DNA from 3 places in the Microbacterium aureliae genome. Region 3 is predicted to be linked to each of the others. Evidence: predicted binding sites of a transcription regulator. Region 3 holds the regulator's gene; each other region holds the start of a gene.
What was found. Region 3 encodes LexA, which represses DNA repair genes until DNA is damaged. Its sites were predicted from a motif close to TCGAACANNTGTTCGA; they were not measured.
Positions count from the first base shown of each region.

Region 1: ACYVF4_RS02265 (HNH endonuclease signature motif containing protein) is a predicted target of LexA. The motif match lies at 5,562-5,577, and genes of this name have one in related genera.
Region 2: ACYVF4_RS02920 (HNH endonuclease signature motif containing protein) is a predicted target of LexA. The motif match lies at 3,678-3,693, and genes of this name have one in related genera.

Region 1 covers NZ_BAAGWW010000001.1:452,527-462,384, reverse strand. Annotated here, with positions in the region: gene ACYVF4_RS02295 (SIMPL domain-containing protein) at 1-404, opposite strand, end outside; gene ACYVF4_RS02290 (DUF4397 domain-containing protein) at 535-1,356, shown strand; gene ACYVF4_RS02285 (class F sortase) at 1,365-2,015, shown strand; gene ACYVF4_RS02280 (RNA polymerase sigma factor) at 2,020-2,589, shown strand; gene ACYVF4_RS02275 (anti-sigma factor) at 2,576-3,361, shown strand; RNA gene ssrA (transfer-messenger RNA) at 3,515-3,884, shown strand; gene ACYVF4_RS02265 (HNH endonuclease signature motif containing protein) at 4,107-5,540, opposite strand; gene ACYVF4_RS02260 (hypothetical protein) at 5,668-5,928, shown strand; gene ACYVF4_RS02255 (cytochrome P450) at 5,950-7,239, opposite strand; gene ACYVF4_RS02250 (YciI family protein) at 7,417-7,758, shown strand; gene ACYVF4_RS02245 (hypothetical protein) at 7,763-7,930, opposite strand; gene ACYVF4_RS02240 (hypothetical protein) at 8,238-8,819, opposite strand; gene ACYVF4_RS02235 (inositol monophosphatase family protein) at 8,839-9,669, opposite strand; tRNA gene ACYVF4_RS02230 (tRNA-Lys) at 9,764-9,839, shown strand.
Region 2 covers NZ_BAAGWW010000001.1:587,258-597,115, reverse strand. Annotated here, with positions in the region: gene ACYVF4_RS02935 (4-hydroxy-3-methylbut-2-enyl diphosphate reductase) at 1-840, shown strand, start outside; gene ACYVF4_RS02930 (DUF6264 family protein) at 837-1,448, shown strand; gene ACYVF4_RS02925 (MOSC domain-containing protein) at 1,481-2,035, shown strand; gene ACYVF4_RS02920 (HNH endonuclease signature motif containing protein) at 2,131-3,648, opposite strand; gene fbaA (class II fructose-bisphosphate aldolase) at 3,786-4,817, opposite strand; gene ACYVF4_RS02910 (GntR family transcriptional regulator) at 4,941-5,150, shown strand; gene glpX (class II fructose-bisphosphatase) at 5,287-6,276, shown strand; gene ACYVF4_RS02900 (UDP-N-acetylmuramyl pentapeptide phosphotransferase) at 6,401-6,610, shown strand; gene ACYVF4_RS02895 (DNA recombination protein RmuC) at 6,624-7,922, opposite strand; gene ACYVF4_RS02890 (exonuclease domain-containing protein) at 7,972-8,580, opposite strand; gene ACYVF4_RS02885 (methyltransferase domain-containing protein) at 8,671-9,327, opposite strand; gene ychF (redox-regulated ATPase YchF) at 9,398-9,858, shown strand, end outside.
Region 3 covers NZ_BAAGWW010000002.1:1,284,236-1,294,093, reverse strand. Annotated here, with positions in the region: gene hisB (imidazoleglycerol-phosphate dehydratase HisB) at 1-450, opposite strand, end outside; gene ACYVF4_RS12060 (histidinol-phosphate transaminase) at 447-1,532, opposite strand; gene ACYVF4_RS12055 (LysM peptidoglycan-binding domain-containing protein) at 1,597-1,980, opposite strand; gene lexA (transcriptional repressor LexA) at 2,257-2,922, shown strand; gene metE (5-methyltetrahydropteroyltriglutamate--homocysteine S-methyltransferase) at 2,989-5,328, opposite strand; gene ACYVF4_RS12040 (methylenetetrahydrofolate reductase) at 5,325-6,368, opposite strand; gene ACYVF4_RS12035 (alpha/beta hydrolase family protein) at 6,524-8,431, shown strand; gene hflX (GTPase HflX) at 8,447-9,858, opposite strand, start outside.

The DNA.
Region 1 (9,858 bases), on a different contig from region 3:
TCGACGCGCGCGCGGGTGTCGGGCGTGAGCTGCCATTGGATGTGGCTGAGGCGGACGCCGTCGTGCTCGATCACCGAGTTCGTCCACGACGACAGCTCTGACACGTCGCCGAACGTGGCGGTCACGTCGACTGACGCGTGGTGGACGAGCGGCAGGCGCTTGCCCTCGGCGTTCCACGGCCTGTCCGACCACACCGCCATCCGCTGGCTCGACCACTCCAGGACCGCGCCGGCCTCCTGCCGGGCGGCGAGGTCGTCCTGGACCGCGCGGGCGAGCGCCGAGACGCGGGCGACGACCTCGCCGCGGTCCCGGCCGTCGGCGGCGACGCTCGCGTGGGCGACGGCGCGCTCGGGCGTCCGCGTGGTCTCGTGCTGTCCGCGGACGGTGATGACGACGTCGCTCATGCCGTGATGGTACGCCGGGGAGCCGGCATCCGGATCGGTCGATGTGCATTCGGGTGCATCCAAATAGGCGGGGGTCCCGGAATACCCATCCGACGGGCGACGCACGGTCGCCTCGAACTGGAGGAACATCATGCGAAAGACCATGACGGGCGTGGTCGTCGGCGCTGTCGCCGCTCTCGGCCTGATCACCCCGGCCCACGCCATCTCGGAGACCACCGCCGACCTGTACGTGCTGCACGGCATCCCCGACACCCCCGTCGACGTCTACGTCAACGGCGAGCTGACCCTCGACGACTTCCAGCCGGGCGATCTCGCAGGCCCCCTCGACCTGGCCGCGGGCGACTACGAGGTAGCCCTCACCGCGCCCGACGCGACCGACGACAGCGCGCCGGTCCTCGGCCCCCTGACGGTCACCCTCGAGGCGAACACCAGCTACACCGCAGTGGCGCACCTCGACGAGGCCGGCGAGCCGACCGTCACGCCCTTCGTGAACGACATCTCCGAGACCGCGGCCGGTGAGGGCCGTCTCACCGTCCGGCACACCGCCGCGGCTCCTGCCGTCGACGTGCTCGCCGGCGGCAGCCCCGTGATCGAGGGACTGGCGAACCCGGATGAGGCCTCGCTCGACCTCGCCGCCGGCACCGTGGACGCCTCGGTGGCCGCCGCCGGCACCACCGACCCGGTCATCGGTCCGGCTCCCGTCGACGTCCAGGAGGGGGTGCTGACGATCGTCTACGCGTGGGGCAGCCTCGAGGACGAGAACCTCGACATCGCCGTCCAGACCATCGAGGGCCTGCATTCGGCTCCCGAGGGCGTGAACTCCGGCACCGGCGGCCAGCTCGCCGAGCGCGACGCCATGATGCAGGCGCTCCTGCTCGTGGGTGCCTTCGCCCTGCTCGCCGCCGCCGGCACCACCGGTGCGGTCCTCGCCCGGGCCCGCGCGAACCGCTGATCGCCCACATGTCGGCGAAGACGATCATCCCGGTACTCCTGGCCGGGGTGGTCGTCTTCGCCCTGTCCGGGTGCGGAGGTCAGCCCGAGACCGCACCCGCGACCACGGACCGCGCGGCTTCGGCCAGCGCGGCGCCACGACCGACCGCGTCGGTCGATGTGCCCGTCGTGGCGGCGACACCAGCGCCGCCACGACGGTCCGTGCCTCCGGTCCGGCTCGCCGTGCCGGCGATCTCGGTCGACATCCCGGTGACCCCCGTCGGCGTCGAGGAAGGCGGATTCATGGAGCTGAACGAGGACCCTGCGGTCGGGGGGTGGTACCGCTTCGGGGCGGACCCGTCCAGCCCCGACGGCAACGTGGTCATCTCGGCTCACGTGGATGCGCCCGACTACCCGATCGGTCCGCTCGCGCGGCTGCGGGAGCTCGGCGGCGGAGACGAGGTCACGGTGGTCGACGAGGCCGGGACGACTCATCGCTACACGGTGGACTCGGTGACGTACTACCCCAAGGCGGACCTTCCCGTCAATGACGTGTTCGCGCGTTCGGGCACCGACAAACTGATCCTGATCACGTGTGGCGGAGAGTTCGACAGCGCGACCGGTCGGTACGCCGACAACGTCGTCGCCGTCGCATCGCCGGCCGGTTCCGGCGATGACTGACGTGATGACGAGGGGAGAGGCACTCGTGGAAGAACCCGACGAGGCCGAGATCGCGGAGCGGTTCCGCGCAGGTGACGAGCGTGCACTCGCGGCGGTCTACCGGCGGTGGTCGCCCCTGGTCTTCACCCTCGCGCTGCGGTCGCTGGGCGACCGGGGCGATGCCGAGGACGTCACGCAGAAGGTCTTCGTGTCGGCCTGGACGTCGCGGACGTCGTACGATCCTGCGAAGGCGAAGCTGTCGACGTGGCTCGTGGCGATCACCCGCCGGCGGATCGCGGACACGCACGAGGCTCGCGCCAAGGTGAAGGCTCTGCAGGAAGAGCTGCAGCGCACCGCGGGCGACGAACTGGTCCATTCGGACATCGATCTCGCCGACCGGCTGCTGATGGCGGACGAAGTGGAGAGACTGGAACCGGATGCGCGGAACGTCGTCCGGCTGGCGTTCTACGACGATCTGACACATCAGCAGATCTCCGACCGGCTCGGCATGCCGCTCGGAACCGTGAAAAGCCATATACGTAGAAGTCTGAGCCGACTGAGGAGCCGATTGGAGGTGAGCCATGTCGCACCTTGACCCCGAGCAGATCGCTCTGGTCGCTCTGGGCGAGCCCGCGAGCGACGCCGACACGGCACATCTCGCCGCCTGCCCCGAGTGCGCGCTCGAGCTGTCCGAACTGCGCCGGACGGTGCTCGTCGGAAAGTCCACCGTAGGCATGGGCGGCCTCGAGGCCCCGCCGCAGCGAGTGTGGGACCGCATCGCCGCCGAGATCGCCGCGCCCACTGTTCCGGTCGACGACAGGCGGATGCCGGTCACCGCCGTGCCCGGCTCTCCCGTGGCCGCGCCGACCGCCGCGGACGCGGCGCCGGCCGCCGCGGGGAATCGCGCGGCCCCGCGTGGCGGCGGGGCGGGCCCCCGGCTGTCCCGGCTGATGCTCGCCCTCGCCGCCAGCGCCGCTGTCGTCCTCGCCGTCGTCGGGACGTGGGCGCTCATCCGGCCGGCGCAGGTGGTGCAGGTCGCCTCGGCGAACCTGGCCGCCTTCCCCGACCATCCGGGTGCCGAGGGCTCGGCGGTCGTCGTCGAGGGTGAGGACGGCGAGAAGGTCGTCCGCGTCGAGCTCGAGGACGATGAGGCCGGCACCGGCTACCGGGAGGTGTGGCTCATCACCGCCGACGCCACGGCGATCGTGAGCCTGGGAATCCTCGAGGGCACCGAGGGCGAGTTCGCCGTGCCCGAGGATGTCGACATCCGCGACTACGTCCTGGTCGACATCTCGCAGGAGCCCGAGGACGGCGACCCGACCCACTCCGGCGACTCGATCGTCCGGGGCGAGCTCGACTTCGCCTGAGCACCTTCCCGGCGCGCCGACGCCTGCCGGGAATGGCGGCGCGCCGGCATCCGTTGTATCCTGATGTGCTCGGATGCAGCGGCATCCGGCTTGGCAACTCCACAGTGTGACAGCGGCCCTTCGCAAGAAGGAACAACCTCGATTCGAGGTCCAGGGGATGATCGGTTTCGACATTGCCTGCCTATCTGCGTGAAGCGGGCCGAGGATGCAGGGTTATCTCGTGAACGCCCCCTGCAAACCAATAACTGCCGAAAAGAAGCAGTCCGACTTCGCCCTCGCTGCCTAAGCGAGCCCGATAGTCCGTCAGTCCGTGTGTGATCCCGACACGGGTCCTGGCGTCATCTAGGGATCTAGCTGCGCGGTGGCGTCTGGACGCCGCGCGGGACTCTTTCCAGACTGGGCCTGTCGACTTAGGTGTCTGTGACAAAGGTCGGGGCCGAGTAGAACGCTCGTACAGACTGCGCCCGGAGAAACCGCAGAGATTCAGCAATGGACGGGGGTTCGATTCCCCCCATCTCCACCAACCGCTGTCACAGGGATTCGAGGCTCCGACCATCGTGCACACGCACGGCGGTCGGGGCCTCGTCTCGTTTCGGTCGTTGAGCGAGCGCAGCGAGACGAAACGCCCGCCCGTCGCCCCGACCCCCGGTCGTTGAGCGAGCGAAGCGAGACGGCGCACCCTGTCGCCCCGACCCGGTCGTTGAGCGAGCGAAGCGAGACGAAACGCACGCCCGACGACCGGTGGTCAGAACGGTGCGGGGTCGAACTCGGCGTCGGTGGCGAACTGCACGCCGGATACCGGATGGTCGGGGTAGACGCGGCCGGTGGGGCTCGTCCACTCCAGGACCCCACCGCGCTGCTGCACGACGGTCCACGGCGTGTGGTGTTTCAGGGTGTGGTGTCGCCGGCAGAGGTGGGCGAGGTTCGTGTGGGCTGTTGCCCCGCCTTTGGCGTGGTCGACGGTGTGGTCGAGATCACTGCGTGCGGCGGGGTTGCGGCATCCGGGGAATCGGCAGTGCTGGTCGCGGATGCGCAGGTGCCGCCGCATCTTCTCGCTCGGCTGGTAGCGGTCCACGGCGAGAACGCTGCCCGAGACGGGGTGGGTGAGGATCCGTTCCCATCCGGGGGCGCCGGCGGCGAGCTCTTTGGCGCTGTCGGGGTCGATGGGGCCGTATCCGGCGAGGCTGGTCGCGTCGAACGGGTCGTCGAGGGGGGAGTCGATGAGGCTGAGGACGGGGACGGTCACCTGGACGGTGGCGTGGATGGCGGCCAGTCCGGTCTCGCGGGTGCCGACGTGGGCGAGGGGGTCGCCGGCCAGAAGCAGATCGGCCAGCAGGTCCGCGCGGACGGCGTTCATCGACCGTCGCGCGGCGACGAGGTCGTCCACGACGGCCCGCGCCTGCTTCGCGGCGTCGGTCAGCCGCTGGATCTCGTCGGCGTCGAACGCGAGGGTGTCGCCGACGGCGCGGCGGGCGTCGCTCTCGGCGGCGGCCGCGGCGACCTTGGCGTCGCGGATCGCCTGCGCCTGGGCATCCACGACGTCGCGTGCCATGGTGGTGAGACGGTCATGGATGCCGTGGGCGAGGACGCTGGGCACCACGGCGCGCACCTCGGACATGGCGTCGTCGAGATCGAACACGATGACGTTCCGGGAGCGGGCGGCGACCCGGTGCCGGGTGCGGACGGTCTCTTCGAGGAACCACTGGGCGCGGCGGCGGGCGACCGGGCGCAGCCGCGACGCGGACTCGGCCTCGGCGTAGGGGAGGACGGTGTCCTCGTACTCCGCCCTCAGCTCGTCCCGCACGATGCGTTCGCCGGCTTCGACGATGATGCGGGCGTGGGCCATCGAGATGCCGCCGGCGGCGAGGGACGCCATCGTCTTCGGGAAGCCGCCGACGAGCCGCTCCGCCTCGTGCAGCTGACGCTGCACCGTGCGGTCCGACACCCGCAGCGCGGCGCCGAGCTCCGCCGCCACCGTCCGGTGGGCGAGGTCCGCGTCCGACACCGTGGCACCGGCATCCGCCCACTCTGCGGCCACGGCCGACGCGCGAGCCAGCACGCTCGCCTCGCGCGCCTGCAGCGCCGCGATCTGCCGGCGGATGTCGACGACCTCGGGCACGATCTCACCCAGACGCGTCACCGCTGTCGCAGCGGCTTCGTCGGGGGCGGGATCGGTCATGGATCCAGTATGCGCAGGGCCTCGGACATTCCTTCGAACAGACGTAGAGCCCTCGTGGGACCAACGACCCGGCATCGCGCTCGCGTCGCCGCCTAGCGTGGAACCCCACACCGCGGAGGTGGGAACGATGATCTACTACGCGCTGGGCATCATTCTGGGCGTCGCGATCGGCTTCACTCTGGACCGGCAGCTCGGCCCGCGGATCGCGCGCGACCGATCGCGGATCAGCGCGCTGGCATGGACGGCATTCGGGCTGGGCGTCACGTCGGCCCCTTTGATCGCCGCAAGTCTGCTGATCACGCCGCTCATGGCAGGGGCGGATGCCGGCGGTGCCGCCACCGCGTTCAACGTCCCGCTCCTTGTGGGCAACCTCTTCATCCCGGCGTGACGGCTGTCCGCGCCCGATCCCTCAGTGGAACGGGCAGCGCGCCGCCGTCGAGGATCGGACGCGTCCGCCCGATGCCGGCTTGGTCGGCAGCCGCCGCCGGTTCACCTCGAGACCGGATCCGAGGATCGTCACGCGGGGATCGCTCAGGGCGGCGACCCCCGCCGCGAGCCCGGCGATCGCGAGCTTCTCGCCCGGGCAGCGATGGCCCGTCCTCACATCGGCGCCCCCGTGGGGGACGAAGGCGCGCAGGGCCTCGTAGTCCGACACGCCTTCGAAGCGCTCGGGCCGGAAGACCTCGGGGTCGTCCCACGCGAGCGGGTCGGTGTTCGTGGCCAGGATGTCGAGGACGACCCGCTCCCCGGCATCCACCCGTTCGCCGTCCAGCTCCACCGCGGCGATGGTCTTTCCGGGCAGCATCGGGACGAAGGGGGCCGTCCGCCTGATCTCTTGCGCGAACGCGATCGCGGCGGGGTTGTCGACCAGGGCGCCCGTCGCCGCGGACTCGGCGGCGATCCGGTCGCGCCACTGCGGATGATCGTGCAGCTCCTTCGCGGCGAAGGCCACGAAGCGCGCGACGGCGATCATCGGGCGGACGCTGTTCTGCAGTTCGACGCCGGCCGTGCGCGACAGCAGCAGATCGCCGCGGAGGTCGCGGTACGTCGCCCACGCGTGCAGGGCGGTGCCGGGCGCGGGGTCGAGCACTCCCTCGCGGACGGCGTCGATCAGCGCGGTGGCATGGCGATCCGACCAGAGCCGGTTGAGCTGCGCCAGAACGAAGGCGGGGGAGTACGGCGCGCCGAACCCGTCGACGATCTGCGCGAGCCGGGCCGCCCACCTGGTCTTCGCCGCCGCAGTCCCCGGGATGCCCGCCCACCGCAGGATCGCGCGTCCCAGCGCGCCCACGGCCGCGTCATAGGCGGACCGCTCGCCGCCGCCGACCCATTCGTCGAGTTCGCTGCGCCACTCGTATTCGAGAAGGGGCGCGAGCCGCGCCACCTGCGCGTCGTCGTACAGGACGTCCACGAACTCGGCCTTGCGATGCCGGTGCTCGGCGCCGTCGAGACTGTGGATCGAGGCGTGTCCGAACAGCGTCTCCTGGATGAACGCGGGCATGGCGCCGTGCCGTGCGATGCGGGAGTCGTCGTAGAACACGTCGACGCCCTCCACGCCGCGGACGAGAAGCGCGTCGTGACCGAGCAGTCGCATCGGCACCGCCCTCGCGCCCGCTCGCGCCTGCTGCCACATGTGCGCGCTGAAGTCGTAGCCTCGGGTCAGGATGGACAGGGATTGATCCGTCAGCGGGTGGGGCATGCCTCCACGCTGTCAAGGACGCTCCGCTCGGGACAGGGGGTTCCCTCTGCCGCCGAGTGTGCTATCGAGCCGAGTGTGCTATCGAGCCGAGTGTGCTAACGGGCAGAGTGTGCTAACGGGCAGAGTGTGCTAACGGGCAGAGTGTGCTAACGATGGGACACGTCGGAAAGGACCGCGATGACGAAGTACCTGATCTCGTTCCCGAGCTTTGCGATGGACGTCTCGGACGACGAGCTCCCGGCGGTCGCAGAGGCCGCCCACGACGTGATCCGCGACGCCCAGCGCGCCGGCGTCTATGTCTTCGGCGGTGGCATCAATGAAGGTGTCGGCGTCGTGACGGTCGCCGAGGACGGCGGGGTCCGCGACGGCGGCTATGACGATGCTGAGGTTCCGAACGGCGGCTACACCGTGCTTGAGCTGCCCACACGACAGGATGCCGTCGAGTGGGCCGCGAGGATCGCCCGGGCGTGCCGCTGCCCGCAGGAGCTGCGGGAGTTCCAGTTCGACCCCGTGGCGTGACCCCTCAGCCCTGATCCGACTTCTCGTCCGGGATGTCTTCCGCGCGCGGACCGACGACGTCCGAGGTGATCGTGTGCTCTCGCTCGACGTCCTTGATGACGTCGGTCTTCAGGTCGCTCGCGGGGTTCCCCTCTTCTTCCGGAGAGAGCGGCGGGATGGGCGTGCTGTCCATAGGATTCCTTTCGAGTGGTGCGGAGCTGAGGCGCCCTGCGGTTGTCGAGCGTATGGTGACCGCGATCGGCGACGGAGGGGGTTGTCGCTTCGCCGCCCGCCGTGTACCGCCGCGCGCGCGCCGGGGCAGCGCCGATCGTCTTGCTTCTGCGCAAGGCAATCTCCCCAGTCTCAGTTTCCTGAGAGCTTCCTGTGCTCTCAAAACGGGAGACTAGCCGCGCAAGCTTCTTATCCGTAGCGGTATTCCCGCAACTTCACCTCAGCGAATCCAAGCGGGTGGTAAAGATCAGCCTCGCCCTCGGCGGAGCTCAGCGCGGAGGCCACTCGATGAGGACGAGCCCCTGCTTGGTGTCGGCCTGGGTGACGGTGCCCTCGGCGAACAGGTAGGTCAGGCCGTACCCCTCGTCGTCGGTGGCGATCGTCGTGTCGGGGTTCTCGGTGATGTAGACGCCCTCGGCGTCCTCTTCGCGCAGCCAGCCCTGGGCTTCGAGCGACTTCTGCGCCGCGGCGGCATCCTCATCCGAGATCTCGGACCAGCCGAACATCTGCAGGTGATCGCCGGCTGGGCCCTCGAAGTCCGCCCAGACGCACAGGATCCCGTCGCTGAGCTCGACGTCGCCCGCGTAGAACGGCTGCTCCTGCACCGTCCAGCCGATGGATGCGAACTCGGCCACCATGTCGGCGGGGATGATCGTCTCGCACGTCGGATCCCCGGCGGGCTCGGCAGCCGGCGTGCCGCCGGGAGTGGCGACGGGCGTGTCCACCGGCACCGGGGTGGTGGTCGGCTCGGGCTGGGTCTGCGGGTCCGCGGGTGCGGAGCAGGCCGAGACGGCGAGGACGCCGGCCAGCAGGGCGAGTGCGGCGCCGTGACGGCGGCGGGGGAATGTCATCGAGAGGCTCCGTGCGGGGTCAGTCGGTGGCGTGTACCAGGTCGAGGAAGGCGTCGTGCAGCACGCCGTTGGTGGCGAGCGAGGATCGGGCCGAGAGGGTGTCGTCACCGTCGAAGGACGTGAAGCGTCCGCCCGCCTCGAGGACGATGGGCACGTGGGCGGCGATGTCGTACTCCTTGACATCGAACTCGGCTACGAGCTCCAGCCGTCCCTCGGCCAGCAGCATGTACGGCCAGGCGTCTCCGTAGCCGCGGTCGCGCCACACCGCCCGGGTCAGTCGCAGCAGCGCGTCGGTCCTGCCCGCCTCGTCCCACTGCGCGATGCTCTGAAAGCTCACGCTCGACCGAGCGAGGTCGTCCACGCGCGACACGGCCAGGCGGCGAGGTCCGCCGGCATCCGAGGCCGTCCAGGCGCCGAGACCCGTGGCGCCCCACCATCGGCGGCCGAGGGCGGGCTGGCTGACGACGCCGACGCGGGGGACGCCGTCGATCAGGAGCGCGATGAGCGTCGCCCACATCGGGATGCCCTTGAGGTAGTTGGACGTCCCGTCGATCGGGTCGATGACCCACTGCCGGGCCGACTCACCGGTCACCCCGTACTCCTCGCCGAACACGGCGTCCGCCGGCCGCTCCCGCGTGAGCAGGTCGCGGATCGCGCGCTCGGTGGCGAGATCGGCCTCGGTGACGAACGACGCGTCGGCCTTGGTCTGCACGTCCAGATCGCTCGCGTCGAAGCGTGACATGGATGCCGCGTCCGCGGCATCCGCCAGGGCGAGCGCCAGCTCGAGGTCGGCCGTCAGGTCCCGGTCATAGGGCGCGTCGAACTCGACGGCTGCACGGGGGGAGGACACCCCTCAAGGATAAACCGCGCGCGGGCGTCCCGATTTCAGGTAACGGCGATCGTGATGCTAGTGTTGACCCTCGGTTCGCCACGTCGCGGATCACGCACCTCTAGCTCAATCGGCAGAGCAACTGACTCTTAATCAGTGGGTTCAGGGTTCAAGTCCCTGGGGGTGCACCACAGTCGAGAAGGCGGTCCC
Region 2 (9,858 bases), on a different contig from region 3:
GTCGTGTCCGAGCTCGAGGAGCGCGGCGCCATCTTCGTCGACGAGGTCGATGAGGTTCCCGAGGGCGCGCACGTCGTCTTCAGCGCGCACGGCGTCTCGCCGGCGGTCGTGAACGCCGCCGCGGATCGTCATCTGCAGGCCATCGACGCGACGTGCCCCCTGGTGACGAAGGTCCACCGCGAGGCGGTGCGCTTCGCCCGTGACGACTTCGAGATCCTGCTCATCGGCCACGAGTGGCACGAGGAGGTGGAGGGGACCGCCGGCGAGGCGCCCGACCACGTCACGATCGTGAACTCCCCGGACGAGGCGGCGACGGTCGAGGTTCGCGACCCGTCCAAGGTCGTGTGGCTGTCGCAGACGACCCTGTCGGTCGACGAGACCATGGAGACGGTGCGGCGGCTTCGCGAGCGCTTCCCGCAGCTGCAGGACCCGCCCTCGGACGACATCTGCTACGCCACCCAGAACCGCCAGGTGGCCATCAAGAAGGTCGCGAAGGATGCCGACCTCGTGATCGTCGTCGGCTCGGCGAACTCGTCCAACAGCGTGCGGCTGGTCGAGGTGGCGCTGGAGTACGGCGCCAAGGCCGCGTATCGCGTGGACTACGCAGACGAGATCGAGCAGGCGTGGCTCGAGGGCGTCGAGACGGTGGGCGTGACCAGCGGCGCGTCCGTGCCCGAGGTGCTGGTGCAGCAGGTGCTGGACGACCTGCGCGACGCCGGCTTCGGCGACGTCGAAGAGGTGCGCACCGCCGAGGAGGACCTGATGTTCTCGCTCCCCAAGGAGCTGCGACAGGATGCCGAGGCGCGCCGCGGCGGCCGGGTGACGTCGGGTCCGGCATGAGCGAGTCCGACCTCGGCCGGCCGGCGCCCGACCCGGCTCCTCGCCCGCGCCCCCAGTACGGCGAGTACGCCACTCCCGAGGAGCAGCGCGCCCGCATCCGCCAGCCCGAGGTGACGACGGCCCTCGAGACGGGGCAGGCTCCGGCCGAGGTCGCCGCCGACGCGCCGGTGGCGGCGACGGGTTCGACGGATGCCGTCGGTGGGGTACGCGGGCGTGCGCGCTCGCCGCGGGCTCGGGCGATCGACCGCTTCGTGACGATCGGCCTGCTCGCGTACGGGTTCGTGACGGTGATCGGCTCGATCCCGTCGTTCATCGACTACACGCAGTACGCCGAGACGATGCTCGACCTGCTGGGCGTCCAGGCGGAGCTCTCGGATCCGGCCGCTGCCCGCCCGTGGGCGGTCGGCGCCAGCGTGCTGCTCGCTCTCGGATGGATCCTCACGCTGCTGGTGTCGGTGGCCAGCCTTCGCCGCGGACGGCTGACGTGGTGGATCCCGCTCGTCGGCGGCGCGGTCGTCACGTTCGCGGCAGGCACCCTCATGGCCGTCCCGCTGTGGTCCGACCCGGCTGTGTGGCAGGCGCTTCAGGACAGCGTCCTGGGCGGCTGAGCCGCCCGCGCCGCGCGCTCTAGGATTGCGGGATGCCCCGCCTTCTCGCCGTCTGCGCCGTCCGGCAGCTGCGACCGGACCGGGGTTCGGCCTCGATCGGCGTGACCGCGATCGACAAGGGTCCGCTGGACGGGGCGGTGAAGATCATGCGGTTCGGCGCGCACGGCGACGTGCAGGCCGACCGCCGGCACCATGGCGGCCTCGACAAGGCCTTGTATGCCTATGCGCAGGAGGATGCCGATTACTGGCAGGGCGAGCTCGGGCGGGATCTGCCCCCGGGCTGGTTCGGCGAGAACCTGCGCACCGAGGGCATCGACGTCAACTCCTCGGTCATCGGCGAGCGCTGGCGGATCGGCGATCGCGTCGAGGTCGAGGTGACGATGCCGCGCACCCCGTGCGGCACCTTCGCCCGCTGGGTCGGGGGAGCCGACCAGAAGGGGTGGGTGCGGCGCTTCTCGGACGCGCGGCGCCTGGGTCCGTATCTGCGGGTCGTGCGGACGGGGTCGGTCCGCGCCGGCGACGAGATCACCGTGCTGGAGCGCCCCGCCGGCGCGCCCACGATCATCGAGATCTACAGGGCTCCGTAGCCGTAGCCGCTCTTCTTCTCCACGACTCGGCCCGGCGTCGTTCGCCACCGCGGCTCGGCATGGGTCTTCGCCGCTGCCCGGCCGCGCCGGTTCCGCTACGCCGCCGGACGGTAGCGCGCCGGCGGCGGCTGCAGGTCGCCGAAGGCGTACCTTCGTACCAGCCGCTCGGCGAGCACGCTCGGGCGACCGCCGCCGGGCGGCGGGTGCAGGACGAAGTCGCCGGTCCCGTCCCTCGTGATCCGGCTCTTCGTCTGATGCAGGTTCATGTGGTGGAACCTGCAGAGCAGGATCCCGCGATCGATGTCGGTGCGCCCGCCGTCGGCCCACGTGTCGCAGTGATGCGCCTCGCAGTACGACGCCGGGCGGTCGCAGCCCGTCCAGCGGCATCCGCCGTCGCGCACCGCGAGGGCGATGCGCTGCTTCGGCGTGAACAGGCGCTGTTCGCGGCCGACGTCCAGCGGATTCCCCGAGGCGTCGACGGTGCATGAGGTGGCCCCGGTGTCGCACGCCGTCGCCGCCGCCAGCCAGGCGGGCAGGGCGCTGCCGTCGTCCTCGATGAGCGCGACCGCCGGCTGCCCGGCCTCGTCGGCGTCCAGCGCACTCCGGGTGGTGACGATGCGAAGGCCCGCCTGACGGGTACCGAAGACGGTCGCCGCATCGGCGAGGCTTCCGGCTCGCAGCACATCGATCAGCAGGTCGTACGCGAGCTGATCGTTGGTCCGCGGGTCCGCGGCCAGCTGCTGTGCGCGGGCGGCGTCCTCGGCATCGACGAAACGGGGGCCGCCGCGACGGGGTCGAAGGGCCGTGTCGATCAGCGTCTGCACCCACGCGGCCGCCTCGTCGTCGAAGACGAACAAGCCCCGTCGCAGCCCGTCCTCGCCCGTGTACATCCGGTAGGACCGCTTGCCGTATCGCTCCGCGAACCGCTCGGCGGCGCCCGCGGGGTCGAGAAGGTCGCGGATCGACCGCGCTGCCCGCTCGATCTCCTCGACGGTGCGCTGCGTCGCTTCGTCGAGCAGACGCTCTGCTGCCAGTCGCCACGCCTCACCGGCATCCGGGTCGTCGTCGCCGTCGGCGAGGGGCGGCGGACATCCGAGCCCGCGACGGATGGCGGCCAACTGGTCCTTCGAGACCGCTCCGGTGACCAGGGCCGACGACAGCTCCGCGTCCCACGGCCGGACCGGCGCCCTATCGTCGCCGTCCGCCGGATCTGCACTACCCGGCTCGCCGCTCGGGCCCGCGTCGGGCGCCGGATCCTCGGGCGGCAGGGTGGCCGCGAGCAGGGATTCGCCGAGTCGCACCTGCTTGATGGCGTCGGTGCGGGTGGTGCCGGTGAGGTCCTGGATGAGGGAGACCGCGTTGCGGTGGCCTCGTTTCTGCGCCATGCCTCCGTGGCCGGCATCCCGGCTCGACCGGGCGGCGACGGCGCCCGACCCCGCGATGCGCACGCACTCCGCCCTCTGCACCAGCACCGTCGCCGCGCGGATCACCCGTTCGACGTCCAGATCCGAAAGTCCGTTCACTGCGGCCGGGACCTTGGCGGCGTCGATATCCCCGCCGACCAATGCTTCGAGCGCATCGAGCGCCTCATGCAGGTCTGCGAAGAAGGTCATGCTGCGATTATCCGAGGGGCCTCCGACGTTCGAAGAGAGATTCGATAGCATCCACCGATCCTCAATGTCACGAAAGCATAACGAAAAGGGGGAACGCCCCGGCCCCTGGGGGTCGAGGCGTTCCGGGACGAGCAGTCTCAGGCGGCGAGGCTCTTGCCGTGCGAGCCCAGCTGGCGCGTGGCCTCGACCACGCGAGCAGCCATCGCCGACTCGGCGACCTTGCCCCACGCGCGAGGGTCGTAGGCCTTCTTGTTGCCCACCTCGCCGTCGACCTTCAGCACGCCGTCGTAGTTGGCGAACATGAAGCCGGCGATCGAGCGGGTGAAGGCGTACTGCGTGTCGGTGTCGATGTTCATCTTGACCACGCCGTTGGCGACGGCCAGGGCGATCTCTTCGTCGGTCGAGCCGCTGCCACCGTGGAAGACGAGGTCGAGCGGCTTCGGGCCGGTGCCGAACTGCGAGGCGATGCCCTCCTGGATCTCGCCGAGCAGCTCCGGACGCAGCTTCACGTTGCCGGGCTTGTACACGCCGTGCACGTTGCCGAAGGTGAGCGCCGAGATGTACCGCCCGTTCTCGCCGAGACCGAGCGCCTCGACGGCCTTCGTGACGTCGGCGACGGTGGTGTAGAGGGCGTCGTTGGAGCCCTCGTGCTTGACGCCGTCCTCTTCGCCGCCGACGACGCCGATCTCGACCTCGAGGATCGCGTTGATGTTCTTCAGGCGGGGGAGCAGGTCCTTGGCGATCTGGATGTTCTCATCCAGCGGCACGGCCGAGCCGTCCCACATGTGCGACTGGAAGATCGGGTTGCGGCCGGCCTTGACCTCTTCCTCGGATGCCTCGATGAGCGGCATCACGAAGCCGGGGAGCGCCTCTTTGGGGCAGTGGTCGGTGTGCAGCGCCACCGTGATCGGGTAGTTCTTGGCCACCTCGGTGGCGAACTTCGCGAAGGCCAGGGCGCCGGCGGCGCGCGCCTTGACGGTGTGGCCGGCGAAGTAGTCGGCGCCGCCGGTGGTGACCTGGAGGATGCCGTCGGAGCCGGCCTCGGTCAGGCCCTGCAGGACGGCGTTGATGGTCTGCGAGCTCGAGACGTTGATCGCGGGGTACGCGAAGCCGCCGGCCTTGGCGCGGTCCAGCATGTCGGCGTACTGCTCGGGGGTGGCGACGGGCATAAAAGCTCCTTCGAGGGGGTGTCGTGACTCTGGGAGTGTATCGAGGACGGTCTCGTCTGCGCGGCCGCATGACGCCCCTCGGCTAGGCTACGGTCGATCGCGCGCCGCCGGAGGAGGGCCGCCATGCCCCGCAAGTCCCTCGTCACCGAGGTCGCCGATGCGCTGCTGGACCGCATCATCGGCGGTGACCTCGAAGCCGGCTCGGCGCTGCCGAGCGAGGCCGAGATCGGTGCGACCTACGACGTCAGCCGGTCACGACGGTGCTCGGCCTCGCCGGCTTCGCGGCGTCGGGCATCGTGTGGGCGCTCGCGACGGCGGCGGCCTGACGCCTGATCGACGGCGCTGCTCTTCCGGCGCCGCATGACGCACGGGGCGTGGGGTTTGGCGATAGCGAAAGAATCGCCAAACCTTCACGCCCCTCGGCGTCGAAGGCCCGGTTCGAACCCCCTTGGATGGATAAGGTGAACGCATGGTGAGTCTGACCGCGGACATGAGCCCGCTGCATCCCGATCGAAACCTCGCTCTCGAACTGGTGCGGGCCACCGAAGCGGCAGCGATCCGCGCCGTGCCGTTCATCGGCCGCGGAGCCAAGGAGGCCGCCGACGGCGCCGCCGTGGATGCGATGCGCGCGTTCTTCACCACCGTCAACTTCGACGGCACGATCGTCATCGGCGAGGGCGAGAAGGACGAAGCGCCCATGCTCTTCAACGGCGAGCGGGTCGGCAACGGCCGCGGCCCTCGCGCCGACGTCGCCGTGGATCCGATCGACGGCACGACGCTGACGGCCGAGGGGCGCAACAACGCGCTGTCGGTCATCGCCGTCTCGGATCAGGGCACCATGCTCGAGGCATCCAGCGTGTTCTACATGGACAAGCTCGTCACCGGCCCCGCCGGCGTCGGGGTCGTCGACATCCGGCTGCCGATCGGCGAGAACATCCGCCGGCTGGCCAAGGCGCTGGGCAAGCCGGTCGACGAGATCGTCGTGTCGGTGCTCAACCGCCCCCGGCACGAGCAGCTCATCAACGACATCCGCGAGGCGGGCGCCGGCACGCGCCTGATGAGCGACGGCGACGTCGCCGGCGGCATCAACGCCGCCCGGCACAACGCCCGCACCGACATGTGCGTCGGCATCGGCGGCAGCCCCGAGGGCATCGTCACCGCGTGCGCCGTCAAGGCGCTTGGCGGCCACATCCAGGGACGGCTGTGGCCGCGCGACGACGACGAGAAGCAGAAGGGCTCGGATGCCGGGCTGAAGGTCGACGGTCACGTCTACGAAGCCGACGAGCTGGTGACCGGGAACAACACGATCTTCGTCGCCACCGGCGTCACCAACGGCGAGCTCGTCAAGGGCGTCCGCCGCGAAGGCGGGTATGTCTACACCGAGAGCGTTGTGATCCGCGGCGCCTCGGGGACGCTCCGTCGCATCTCGTCGGAGCACCTCGTCTCGAAGTGGCTGTGATCGCCGGTCGCCCCCGCGCGGTATCGTGACCGCGCCGTAACCCGGCCTCCCAGGGTTCTCTGGCACAATTGGTGGCGGTGTCAACGGAGATGCTTGTCGTCGTTCCGAGCCCAAGGGGGTTGTGATGTCCGCACAGTTGAGCGGAACTTCACCGCAGACCGGTGCCATCGCCGTGGTGGCCGACGCCACCGACCCCGCACGCCGCCCCGACGTGCTGCTGCGGGTCCGCCGTGACGAGGGTCACGAGCTCAGCCCGTGGTGGATGATCGGGGCCTTCGTCGGCGTCTCGGTCGCCGTCATCTCGCTGCTCAGTTTCGTCCCCGGCGGCGCCTGACCCGCACCGCCCGTCACGCCTCGGAGAGCCGTGCCCGCACCTCGTCGAGGTCGGCCGTCACCGGGGCGTTCGCCTCGTCGTCGTCGCGCTCCACCTCGAGCAGCTCGGGCGCTGTCAGCCGCCTCGGCACCGTGTCGATCGACGCCGGCTCGGCGAGCGCGTCCAGCCGCGTCTGGTCGATCCCCGGGAACCGGCGCGCGGTGGCGAGGACGCGCGACTCGAGCGAGCCGACCAGCTTGTTGTAGCTGTCGACGGTTCGCTCGATGGCTCGGCGCATGTCGTCGGCGTGGCCGGCGAGGGTGCCCAGGCGCTCGTAGAGCTGCGTGCCCAGCTCGAACAGCGCGCGGGCCTCTTGCGACACGTCCTGCTGGGTCCACGTGAACGCCACCGTCTTCAGCACCGCCCACAGGTTCACGGGCGAGGCCAGCGCGACGCGCCTGCCGAAGGCGTAGTCCAGCAGCGACGGATCCGCATCGAGCGCCGACGACAGCAGCGACTCGCTGGGCACGAAGCAGATCACGAACTCGGGGCTCGCGGTCAGCCCCGACCAGTACGCCTTCTTCGCCAGCGCGTCCACGTGCGCCCGCACGGCCTTCACGTGCCGGTCCAGCAGCAGCTGCCGCCGCGCCGCGTCGGCGCCCTGTGCGGTCGGGGCGATGGCGCTGGCCTCGAGGTACGCGTCCAGCGGCACCTTCGCGTCGACGGCGATCGCCTTGTCGCCGGGCAGGCGGATGATCATGTCGGGGCGGCCGACCCCGGTATCCGATCGGATCGAGGACTGCAGGTCGAAGTCGACGTGGCGGGTGAGGCCGGCCGCCTCGACGACGCGGCGCAGCTGGGTCTCGCCCCAGACGCCGCGGGTGCTGCCCGAGCGCAGCGCGCCCGCGAGCGACTCGGTGGTCGCCCGCAGCGCCTCGTCGCTCTCGTGCGCGCGCCGCAGCTGCTCGGCGAGCGTGGAGTACTGCCGGGTCCGATCGCGCTCGAGGTCGTCGACCTTGGCCTGCATCGCCTCGAGCGTCTGCTGCACCGGCGAAAGCGCCCGCAGCACGGTCTGCTCGCGTCTCTCCCGCTCCTCACGAGCGGCCTGGTCCGCCCGGCTCTGCGCGGCGAGTTCGCGGTACAGCACCTGCTGGTGATCCAGCTGCGCCTGGACACCCTCGCGGGCAGCCGTGACGGAGGCCAGCTGCGCGCGCAGGTCGGCGTGCTCGCGCGTCGTCCGCGCGGCTCCGCGGGCGAGGCCCGCCGCCCACCCGGCCAGCGCCCCGAGCACGAGCGACCCGATGATGACGAATGCGACGGTCAGTGCGTCCATGGCAGGAGCCTGCACCACCCCTCCGACATCGGGTTCCCGCGGGCTCGGGTCAGGCCACGGCGGCGGGGAAGAATGACACCGGCGCCTCGGCGACGGCGATCTGCGAGACACGGATGCCGAGGGCATCCGCCAGCGCGTCGACATCGGTCGCCCCGAGCCGGCGGGCGATGTCGATCATGACGTGCGCGCACGCGAGGGCGTCGGCGGTGGCGTTGTGGTGGGCGAACGCGCCGAAGCCCGCCTCGGCGGCGACGAACGGAAGCCGGTAGGACTCCAGCGCGTACACTCGCCGCGCCGCCTGCAGACTGCACGCGTAGCGGTACGGCGGGCACTCGTCCCCGGTCGCCTCGGACGCCTTCTTCAGGACCGCCATGTCGAAGCCGGCGTTGTGGGCGACCAGCACGTCCGACCCCGCGAACGCGACGAGGTCGTCCAGCTGCTCGGTCCACCCCTTCGCTCCGGCGACGTCCGCGGCGCAGATGCCGTGGATGCGCGTGTTGAGCTCGAAGAACCGGTCGTGGCCTGAGGGCGGCCGGATCAGCCAGCCGTCGGTGGCGACGACTTCGCCGTCGCGGACGCGGACGAGTCCGACCGCGCAGGCCGAGGCGTTGCTGGAGTTCGCCGTCTCGAAGTCGATCGCGGTGAAGTCCAGGGCCACGGCTCCACCCTCGCCCGCACCGCCCCGGGACGCGCGGAGGCGCGCCGTGCAGGGCGGCGACGCGGCAGCGGGGCCGATCGGGCGGTGCCGTCAGCCGCGCTGGGCGCCCACCACCGTCCACAGTCCGGCGCGACGCCGGAAGGTGGTGGCCAGCCCGTTGCGCTCGAGCGCGGCGATCATCGCCGCCGGAGGGTGCAGATACCCGCGGAAGGCGCGGCCGGTCATGCTCATCTCGGCGTTGCCCACCCGGGCGAACGCCCGGGCGAGCACCGTGCGGGGCGGATGGCTGAACACCACGGCGCGGCGGGCGAGCGAGGCCGCTCCCGTCAGCAGCCGGTCGTAGTCGGGGTAGCAGCACACCACCCGGTTGAGGACGACGATGTCGGCGGCGCCGACCGCGGCGGGATCCACGGCGACGTCGACCCCCTGCATCCGGGTCACCCTGCCGCTCACCCCGGCGCCGTCGATGAGCCGCCCCGCCTCGGACTCGTACTGACCCGACAGCTCCAGATTCACCGTGCGCGCGGCACCGCGGCGCAGCAGCTCCAGCTGGATGTCGCCGATCCCGCCGCCGACTTCGAGCACCGTGGCGCCGGTCAGGCCCACCGACTCGGCGAACTCGATGATGCGCCGGGCGGGACGCGTGGGCCCGCGCCGTTCGTAGCGGCGCGCGAGTCGACGCGCGAAGCGGGCATCGAACACGTCGTCGTACCCCTCCGGGGTGCGTGGCGCACAGCAGTCGTCCACGGCCACAGTATGCTCCCGCCCCGTCGGTCGCGGGAGAGGGGGTCGCCGGCCGCACGTAGACTTGAGCCCCGTGGCTCTCACCATCGGAATCGTCGGACTCCCGAACGTCGGCAAGTCGACCCTCTTCAACGCCCTCACCAAGAACCAGGTTCTCGCGGCGAACTACCCGTTCGCGACGATCGAGCCGAACGTGGGGGTCGTGAACCTTCCCGACCCGCGCCTGCAGAAGCTCGCGGACATCTTCCACTCCGAGCGCATCCTGCCCGCCGCGGTGTCCTTCGTCGACATCGCCGGCATCGTCCGCGGCGCGAGCGAGGGCGAGGGCCTGGGCAACCAGTTCCTCGCCAACATCCGTGAGGCCGACGCCATCGCCCAGGTGGTCCGCGGCTTCAGCGACGACGACGTCGTCCACGTCGACGGCGCGGTGAACCCGCGCAGCGACATGGAGACCATCAACGCCGAGCTGCAGCTGGCCGACCTGCAGACCCTCGAGAAGGCCATCACGCGCTACGAGAAAGAGGTCAAGGGCAA
Region 3 (9,858 bases):
TGAGATGGCCTCGAAGGTGTGCCGCACGAGGCTGCCGGTGAAGTGCCCGCCGATGAGGTGCTGCTCGAAGCCCTCGGGCTCGCCGGTGTGGACGAGATAGGGGCGACCGCTGATGTCGATGACCGCCTGCGCGAGAGCTTCGTCCAGCGGGACGAGCGCGTCGCCGTAGCGCGAGATGCCGGACTTGTCGCCGAGTGCCTGACGGATGGCCTGGCCCAGGACGATCGAGATGTCCTCGACGGTGTGGTGGGCGTCGATGTGCGTGTCGCCGCTGGCCCGCACCGTCAGGTCGGTGAGCGAGTGCTTGGCGAACGCGGTCAGCATGTGGTCGAAGAACGGCACGCTGGTGTCGATGCGGTTGCGCCCGGTGCCGTCGAGATCCAGTTCGAGCTCGACCGTGGACTCGCTCGTGGCACGGCGGACGGACGCGGTGCGGTGCGCTTCGGTCATGCGTGCGAGTCTATCGAGGCGAGGGCGTCGAGGAACGCCGTCGTCTCGGCCTCGGTCCCCGCCGACACGCGCAGGTGGTGCGGGATGCCGACGTCGCGGATTAGCACGCCGCGGTCGTACAGGGCCTGCCACGTGCGTGCGGGGTCGTCGACGTCGCCGAACAGCACGAAGTTCGCCCACGACTCGTAGGGGGCGTATCCGAGAGCCTCGAGCGTCGCCGAGATCCGGTCGCGCTGGGCGACGATCTCGTCGACCATCCCGAGCATCGTGGGGGCGTGCGCGAGGGCGGCCACCGCCGCCGCCTGCGTCAGCGCGCTCAGGTGGTACGGCAGCCGCACGAGGCGGAGCGCATCGATGAACGCCGGGTCGGCGGCGAGATAGCCCACGCGTGCGCCGGCGAAGGCGAAGGCCTTGCTCATGGTGCGCGAGACCACGAGACGCTCGCGGCCGGGAAGCAGGGTCAGGGCGGACTGCTGGTCGTGGGGCGCGAACTCCTGGTACGCCTCATCGACGATGACGATGCCGGGTGTGGCCTCGTAGACCGCTTCGATGGTCTCGAGCGACATCGGGGTGCCGGTGGGATTGTTGGGCGTGCAGAGGAACACCACGTCCGGACGTGCGCGCGAGATCTGCTCGGCGGCGCTGTCGGGGTCCACCGTGAAGTCCGACCCGCGTGTGCCCTCGACCCACGTGGCACCCGTGCCGCGGGTCAGCAGCGGATACATCGAGTAGGTGGGGGTGAAGCCGAAGGCGGTGCGGCCGGGGCCCGCGAACGCCTGCAGGATGTGCTGCAGCACCTCGTTCGAGCCGTTCGCCGCCCAGATCTGGTCGCGGGACAGGCCGTGCCCGAGATAGTCGGCGAAGGCCTCGCGCAGCGGGGTGAACTCGCGGTCGGGGTAGCGGTTGACGTCGCGAAGGGCCCGCGCGATCGCGTCGAGGATGTCGTCGGCGACGTCCTGCGGGACCGGGTGGGTGTTCTCGTTGACGTTGAGCGCCACCGGCAGGGGCGCCTGCGGGGCGCCGTACGGCGTGCGACCCCGAAGATCGTCGCGAAGCGGAAGGTCGTCGAGTCGAGCGCTCATCCCCACCATCGTAGAGCCCGGGCCGCGGGCTCCGCCTCGGAGGACGTCCCGGGCCCGAGCGTCGTCAGCGGGACGGCGCGTACTCGGCGGGGATCGCCAGCGACTGCCCCGACTGCAGTGCCGCACCGTGCAGCGCGTTGAGGTCGGCGATCGCCGCGACGACGTCACGCGGGTCCGCCTCGGGCGCGAGGGACTGGGCGATCGACCACAGCGAATCGCCGGGTTCGACGGTGACGGTCGCGAACGACCCCGCCGGAGCGCCGTCCTCGCGCCCGGCCAGCGCCGCGCCGCCGCTCAGCACAGCGGCGGCCAGCAGGGACGCGGCAGGCAGCGCGGCGAGGAACGCCAGCACGCGGCGACCGCGCACGGTCAGCCGGAGTCGGGTGCGGGCCGGGGCGGGGAAGCCCATCTGTGCGAAGCCCATGTCGGTGACGCTCAGTGCGGTCATGTCTCCTCCTGTGGGGAAGAGTTCGCATCCGCCGATCGGCCGGGACCAGCGGATGCGAACCTCTCTTCCGAAGCTATCTTCGATATAGTCAGGTGTCAAGCGACGAATCGGGAAGCCGACCGTCGAAGCGACACGCGGGCGATGGTGCCTCCGGCGCTCCGGCGGACGGGATACCGTTTCGATAGCGACAGCCCACCATGGGCCTCCGACATTCGAAGACCGCTGCCGACGCAGGCGCGAGACAGGAGCCGACATGAGCGAGAATGCAGGTCCCCGATGAGCGAGAAGCCGCAGACGCGTCGCCGCAAGAGCCTCAGCGACAAGCAGCTGGCGATCCTCGAGGTGATCCAGCGCTCGATCGCCCGCCACGGCTATCCGCCGAGCATGCGCGAGATCGGGGATGCCGTGGGCCTGAAGTCCCTGTCGAGCGTGACCCATCAGCTCAACCAGCTCGAGCTCAGCGGCTACCTGCGTCGGGACCCGGGCAAGACGCGCGCCATGGAGGTGCTGATCGATCTGCCCGGGAGCGCCGGCGAGAATCCCGCCGACGAGGCGCCCGCCGTCGGCGATGCCGCGCTCGTCCCGCTCGTCGGCCGCATCGCCGCCGGCGTGCCGATCACCGCCGACCAGCAGGTCGAGGAGATCTTCCCCCTGCCCCGCCAGCTGGTGGGCAAGGGCGAGCTGTTCATGCTGAAGGTCAGCGGCGAGTCCATGATCGACGCCGCCATATGCGACGGCGACTGGGTCGTCGTCCGCTCCCAGGCCACCGCCGACAACGGCGAGATCGTCGCGGCGATGCTCGACGGCGAGGCCACGGTGAAGACCTTCCGGCAGCGGGACGGGCACACGTGGCTGCTGCCCCGCAACTCGGCCTTCGAGCCGATCCTCGGCGACGACGCCGTCGTGCTCGGCAAGGTCGTCGCCGTCCTGCGCGCGGTCTGAACGGACCGGCCGGGACCCGCGTGGCGGACCCCGGCCGGCGAGTCGGCCGGGGGCCCGGCCGGCGGCTCAGCCGGCGAACGACGCCGCGGCGGCCCGTGCGGTCGCGGTGGCGGCCACGAGGTTCCGCAGCGATGCGACCGTCTCGTCGTACCCGCGTGTCTTCAGCCCGCAGTCCGGGTTCACCCATACCTGCGCGAGCGGAAGCGCCGCGACGGCGCGGTCGAGCAGCGCCGCGATCTCGGCCTCGTCGGGGACGCGGGGCGAGTGGATGTCCCACACCCCGGGTCCGACCGCCGTGGGGAAACCCGAGGCGGCGATGTCGTCTATCACGTCGCCGCGGCTGCGCGCGGCCTCGATCGAGGTGACGTCGGCGTCCAGGCCCGCGATCGCGTCGATGACGGTGTCGAACTCCGAGTAGCACAGGTGGGTGTGGATCTGCGTCGCCGGCGTGGCCCCGGCCGTGGCGAGACGGAACGCGCCGACCGACCACGCCAGGTAGTCCTCGTGGGCATCCTGCCGCAGCGGCAGCAGCTCGCGCAGCGCCGGCTCGTCCACCTGGATGATCCCGATCCCCGCCGTCTCGAGGTCGGCAATCTCGTCACGCAGCGCGAGCGCGACCTGCGCGGCGGTGTCGGCGAGCGGCTGGTCGTCGCGGACGAACGACCACGCCAGGATGGTGACCGGCCCCGTGAGCATGCCCTTGACGGGCTTGGGGGTGAGCGACTGCGCGAATCGCGCCCAGTCCACGGTGATGGGGGCAGGGCGCGAGACGTCGCCCCACAGCAGCGACGGTCGCGTCGCACGCGAGCCGTAGGACTGCACCCAGCCATTGCGGGTCACGGCGAAGCCGTCCAGGTGCTCGGCGAAGTACTGCACCATGTCGTTGCGCTCGGGCTCGCCGTGGACCAGCACGTCCAGGCCGAGGTCCTCCTGCAGCGACACCACTCGGCGGATCTCGTCCCGTAGGAAGCCGTCGTACTCCCCCGCCGTCAGGTCGCCGCGCACGTGCGCGGCGCGGGCGCGGCGGATCTCGGCGGTCTGCGGGAACGAGCCGATCGTCGTCGTGGGCAGCAGCGGCAGATCCCGGGCGGCCTGCTGCGCGGCGCGGCGCACGGCCGCGTCGCCCCGCTGCCGGTCGGCGTCCGAGAGTGCGGCGGTCCGCTCGCGCACCGCCGGCACGCGGACGCCGGCCGCGCTCTGGCGGTCCGCGATCGCCGCCCCGGCCTCGGCCGCCTCTGCGGCGATGGCGTCGCGGCCGTCGGCCAGGCCGCGCGCGAGGATCGCGATCTCCGAGACCTTCTGATCCGCGAAGGCCAGCCACGAGCGCAGCCGCGGCGCGAGGTCCGGTTCGTCGTCGGCGTCGTGCGGCACGTGCTGCAGCGAGGTCGAGGTGCCCGCCGCCACGTGCGCGGCGCCGAGTTCGCGCGCATGGGTCAGCGACCGCCACGCCCGGTCCAGATCGGCGCGCCAGATGTTGCGCCCGTCGATGACCCCCGCCACCAGGACCTTGTCGCCCAGACCGTCGACGGCCGGCGGCACGTCGGCGCGATGGAGATCGAGGGCGATCCCCTCGATGTCCGTCGAGGCGAGTGCCTGCCACGCCTTGTCGGACACGCGGCCGTATCCGGCGGCGACCAGGATCGCGGGGCGGTCCGAGGCGGCCGACAGGGACGCGTACGCCCGCCGGGCGGCGTCGGCGAGATCCCCGGGCGCGGCGGCGAGGTTCTCGGACACCAGCGCCGGCTCGTCCAGCTGCACCCACTGCGCGCCCGCCTGCCGCAGTGCGCTCAGGATCTGGGTGTATACGGCGACCACGTCGTCCAGGCGGGTCAGCGGATCGAAGCCGTCGGGCGCGGCATCCGTCGCCTTCGCCAGGGCGAGCAGCGTCACCGGACCGACGAGGACCGGGCGGACGACCACGCCGTCGGCGAGCGCCTCGGCCACCTGACGGGCGAAGCGACCGCCGGAGTAGGCGAACACCGTCTCGGGGCCGATCTCGGGAACCAGGTAGTGGTAGTTGGTGTCGAACCACTTGGTCATCTCGAGCGGCGGGTTCTGACCGTCGCCGCGCGCGGCGGCGAAGAGCGCGGCGAGGCCGGCGGGGCCGCCCTCGCGGGCGTAGGCGGCGAAGCGCTCGGGCAGCGCTCCGACGGCGAGCGCCGCATCCAGCACCTGGTCGTAGAACGAGAACGTCTCGGGGATGGAGGAGTCCGTGGCGCCCAGGCCCCGCTCGAGCAGACGCCGCCGGGTGGTGCGCCGCAGCTCGGCGGCGGCGGCCTCGAGGCCGTCCTCGTCGAGCGCGCCCGACCAGTGGGCTTCGAGCGCGCGCTTGAGTTCGCGGCGCGCACCGAGGCGCGGATAGCCGAGGATCGTGCCGTGCGGGAACGTGGGGCGAGGGGCGTTCATCGTGAGGTCTCCTGGAGGGTGTTCGGGGCGAGGATGCCGACCTCTCGCAGGACCGCCAAGACGGTGTCATGCGAGTTGAAGGCGTACAGATGGATGCCGGGGGCTCCGCCGTCGAGCACCTCGCGGACGAGGCCGGCGGCGTGGGCGATGCCGATCTCGCGCTGGGCCTCGGGGCGGGGCTCGACCTCGAGAGCGACGGCGAGCTCCCCCGGCAGCGCCTCGCCGCTGAGCTCGACGGTGCGTCGCAGCCGCTGGGGCGAGGTGATGGGCATGACCCCGGGGAGGATCGGGATGGTGACCCCGGCTTCCCGCGAGCGCTGCACGAACGAGAGGTAGTCGTCGGCGTGGAAGAACAGCTGCGTGATCGCCAGCGTCGCCCCCGACGCCTGCTTGGCCAGCAGAGCGTCGATGTGCTCGGTGGCGTGACGCGAACGCGGATGCCCGTTGGGGAATGCGGCGACGGCGATGTCGACCTTCTGCCCGCGGGCCACGCGCGCGGCGCCGGGGACGCCCGGGATGGGCGCCTCGGTGTACGGCGCCCGCTCGGCCTGCACGCGGTCGATCAGCTGCACGAGCTGCGCGGCGGACTCGAGGTCGCCGAGGAACGCGTCGTCCTCGCTCATGCCGGCCGGGGGGTCGCCGCGCAGCGCGAGGAACGAGCGGATGCCGGCATCCAGGAACTCGCGGATGAGCGCCGTCGCGTCGGCGTAGGTGCTCCCCACGCACGTGAGGTGCGCCAGCGGCTCGATGTCGGTGTGGTGCAGGATGTGCCGCAGCAGGTCCAGCGACCGGCCCGCGGTGGAGCCGCCCGCGCCGTAGGTGACCGAGATGAAGCGCGGACCGGCGGCGGCGAGGTGGGCGATCGTCTCGTGCAGCGCGCGCGTGGACGCGTCGGTGCGAGGCGGATAGACCTCGAACGAGAACGGGACCGGCGGTGCGGTCAGGTCGATCGACATGGCGAGCTCTCCGTGGACGGGGATGTACGAGGCCGGGCGGCCGCGGACGCGCGCCCCCGGGCGAGCCTGACGGGGCGGTGTCATCGCGGGCGGGTGCCGGGCTCGGCTGTCGCTCCTGCCCGGCCCCCGAAGGGGACCGTCCGTGCGGACGACCGGGCGACGATGGGTCCACGCTAGCCGACCGCCCCGCGCCCATCAGCGGTGTGACGGTCTGTTGCGGGCGGCGTAGCGTAAGGGCCATGCCCGATGTGCTTCCCTACGGCTCCTGGCCCTCACCCGTCACCGCCGCGGCGGTCGCCGCCTCCTCACCGCGGCTCGAGGGCGCACAGTTCGTCGGGGACGAGGTGTGGTGGGCCGAGACCGTGCCCTCGCAGGGCGGACGCACCACGATCCGCCGCGCCACCGCGGACGGCGTCGACGAGGTGCTGCCGGAGCCGTGGAGCGCCCGGTCGCGGGTGCACGAGTACGGCGGCGGAGCCTGGACGGCGACCCCCGACGGCCGGCTGGTCTTCGTCGACAAGAGCGATCAGCGGGTGCGCATCATGGCGCCCGGTGACGAGCCCCGGGCACTCACGCCCGAGCGCCCCGGCACCTCGTACGGCGGGCTGAGGTTCCAGCACGGGGTGCTGCTGGCCGTCCGCGAGATCGGCGGCGCCGACGGCCCCCGCCGCGACCTCGTGTCGATCGACCTCGACGGCGAGGGGCCGAGCGACCTCGTGTCCGACAGCGACTTCGTCGCCCAGCCCGCGCTGTCGCCGGGGGCGACCCACCTGGCCTGGGTCGCGTGGGACCACCCTGACATGCCGTGGGACCGCACCGAGCTGCGCGTGGGAAGGCTCGAGGACGGCACGGTCGCGGAGTGGACCACGGTGGCCGGCGGCGGGCGCACCGCGCCGCTCCAGCCGGAATGGCGGGGCCCCGACGATCTGCTCTACCTCGACGATCCGTCGGGTCGCTGGAACCTGCACCGCGTGCACCTGTCCGCCGACCTCCCCACGGCGTGCGTCCACCCCGTCGACGCCGACACCGGCGGCGCGCTGTGGAACCTCGGCATGCGCTGGTACGGCTCGCTGGCGGACGGGCGGGTGGTGGCGTGCCTCACGGACGGCTCCGACCTGCTCGCGCTGATCGACCCGGGCAGCGGCGACCGGCATCCGCTGTCTCTTCCCGCGGTGGCGGACGTGCAGGTGCACGACACCGCCGGCACCCGCGCCCTCGTCTCGGGCGCCGGCGAGTCGGGCGGGACGGGACTCTGGGTCATCGACGTGGACGACGCCGCGGCGCTTCGGACGGTGCGCGCGGCCGGTTCACCGGCGGGCGACGAATGGATGCCGCGGGCGGAGCCGCTGTCCTTCGCCGGTCCGCACGGGCCGGTGCACGCCTTCGCCTATGCCCCGACGAATCCCCGCGTCACCGGACCCGAGGGCGAGACGCCGCCCTACGTCGTCTTCGTCCACGGCGGCCCCACCGCGCACGTCGGCGGGGCTCCGTCGGGGAAGATCGCCTACTTCACCAGCCGCGGCATCGGCGTGCTCGACGTCAACTACGGCGGCTCGACCGGCTACGGCCGCAGCTACCGCGAACGCCTGCTCGGGACGTGGGGCCTCGTCGACGTCGACGACGTCGTCGCGGCCGCGGAGGGGCTCGCCGCGGTGGGACGCGCCGACCCGCGGCGCATCGCCATCGCGGGAGGATCAGCCGGCGGCTGGACGGTCCTGTCGGCGCTCACGCGGTCGGATGCCTTCGCCGCGGGCATCAGCCGCTACGGCGTCGCGGATCTGCTGCGCCTCGCCGAGGACACCCACGACTTCGAGGGCCACTACCTCGACGGGCTCGTCGGCCCGCTCCCCGAGGCCGAAGACGTCTACCGCCGGCGGTCGCCGCTCACCCGCCTCGAGGCGCTCACGGCGCCGATGCTCCTGGAACAGGGGCTGGACGACCAGGTGGTGCCGCCCTCGCAGTCCGAAGCGGTGCGCGACGCGCTGGCCGGACGCGGCATCCCCCACGCGTATCTGACGTTCGAGGGCGAAGGCCACGGCTTCCGCCGCGCCGAGACGGTCATCAGGACGCTCGAGGCGGAGGTGTCCTTCCTCGGTCAGGTATTCGGCTTCGAACCGGCCGGCATCCCGCGCCTCGAACTGGACTGAGGCGCGGGAGGCGACTCAGCTGCGGAAGTCGGCGAGCTTGGCCGCGAGGTGCTCCGACACGTGCGCGTGGATCGCTGTGCCGCCCTCCTCGTGCTCCTGCGCCAGGATGATGCCCTGCTCGTGAATGGCCGAGACCAGGTCGCCGCGGTCGTAGGGGACCAGCGCGCGGACCTCGACCGCGGGCAGCGGCAGCGCGGCCTCGACCGCCGCGCGGAGTTCCGCCACGCCCTCGCCGGTGCGGGAGGAGACGAACACCGCCCGCGGCTCGAGCCCGCGCAGCAGCATCCGCGTGTCGTCGTCGACGAGGTCGGCCTTGTTGAACACCACGATCTCGGGGATGTCGCGCGCCCCCACGTCGCCGATGACGTCGCGCACCGTCGCCAGCTGGGCGGCGGGGTCGGGGTGCGAACCGTCCACGACGTGGACGATCACGTCGGCATCGCCCACCTCTTCCAGCGTGGAGCGGAACGCCTCGACCAGCTGGTGCGGCAGGTTCCGCACGAAGCCGACGGTGTCGGTCAGGGTGAACACCCGGCCGTCCTCGGTCTCGGTCCGCCGCACGGTGGCGTCCAGCGTCGCGAACAGCGCGTTCTCGACGAGCACCCCGGCGCTGGTGAGCCGGTTCAGCAGGCTCGACTTGCCGGCGTTGGTGTACCCGGCGATGGCGACCGAGGGAATCGTGTGACGCTTGCGCTCCGCGCGCTTGGCCTCGCGCGCGGGCGCGAAGTCGCGGATCTGGCGACGCAGCTGCGCCATGCGCGTGCGGATGCGACGGCGGTCGAGCTCGATCTTGGTCTCACCCGGACCGCGCGAGCCCATGCCCGCGCCGCCCGCACCCACCTGGCCACCGGCCTGGCGGCTCATGGAGTCACCCCACCCGCGAAGGCGCGGCAGCAGGTACTCCAGCTGCGCGAGCTCGACCTGGGCCTTGCCCTCGCGGCTCTTGGCGTGCTGGCTGAAGATGTCGAGGATGACCGTCGTCCGGTCGATGACCTTGACCTTGACCACGTCCTCCAGAGCACGACGCTGGCTGGGGGCGAGCTCGGTGTCGGCGATCACGGTGTCCGCGCCGACGGCGGCGACGATGTCGCGCAGCTCCTCGGCCTTGCCCCGGCCGACGTAGGTCGCCGGGTCCGGGTGCGGACGTCGCTGCAGCACGCCGTCGAGGACGACCGCGCCCGCCGTCTCGGCGAGGGCGGCGAGCTCGCGCAGCGAGTTCTCGGCATCCTCCTGCTCGCCCTGCGGGTGGACGCCGACGAGGACGACGTTCTCGAGTCGCAGCTGCCGGTACTCGACCTCGGTGACATCCTCGAGCTCGGTGGAGAGCCCCGGGACGCGGCGGAGCGCCGCACGCTCCTCGCGATCCCACTGCTCGCCGTCGGCGTCGCCCGCCCCGATGGTCGCAGCATCCTGCAGCGCCTGCGCAG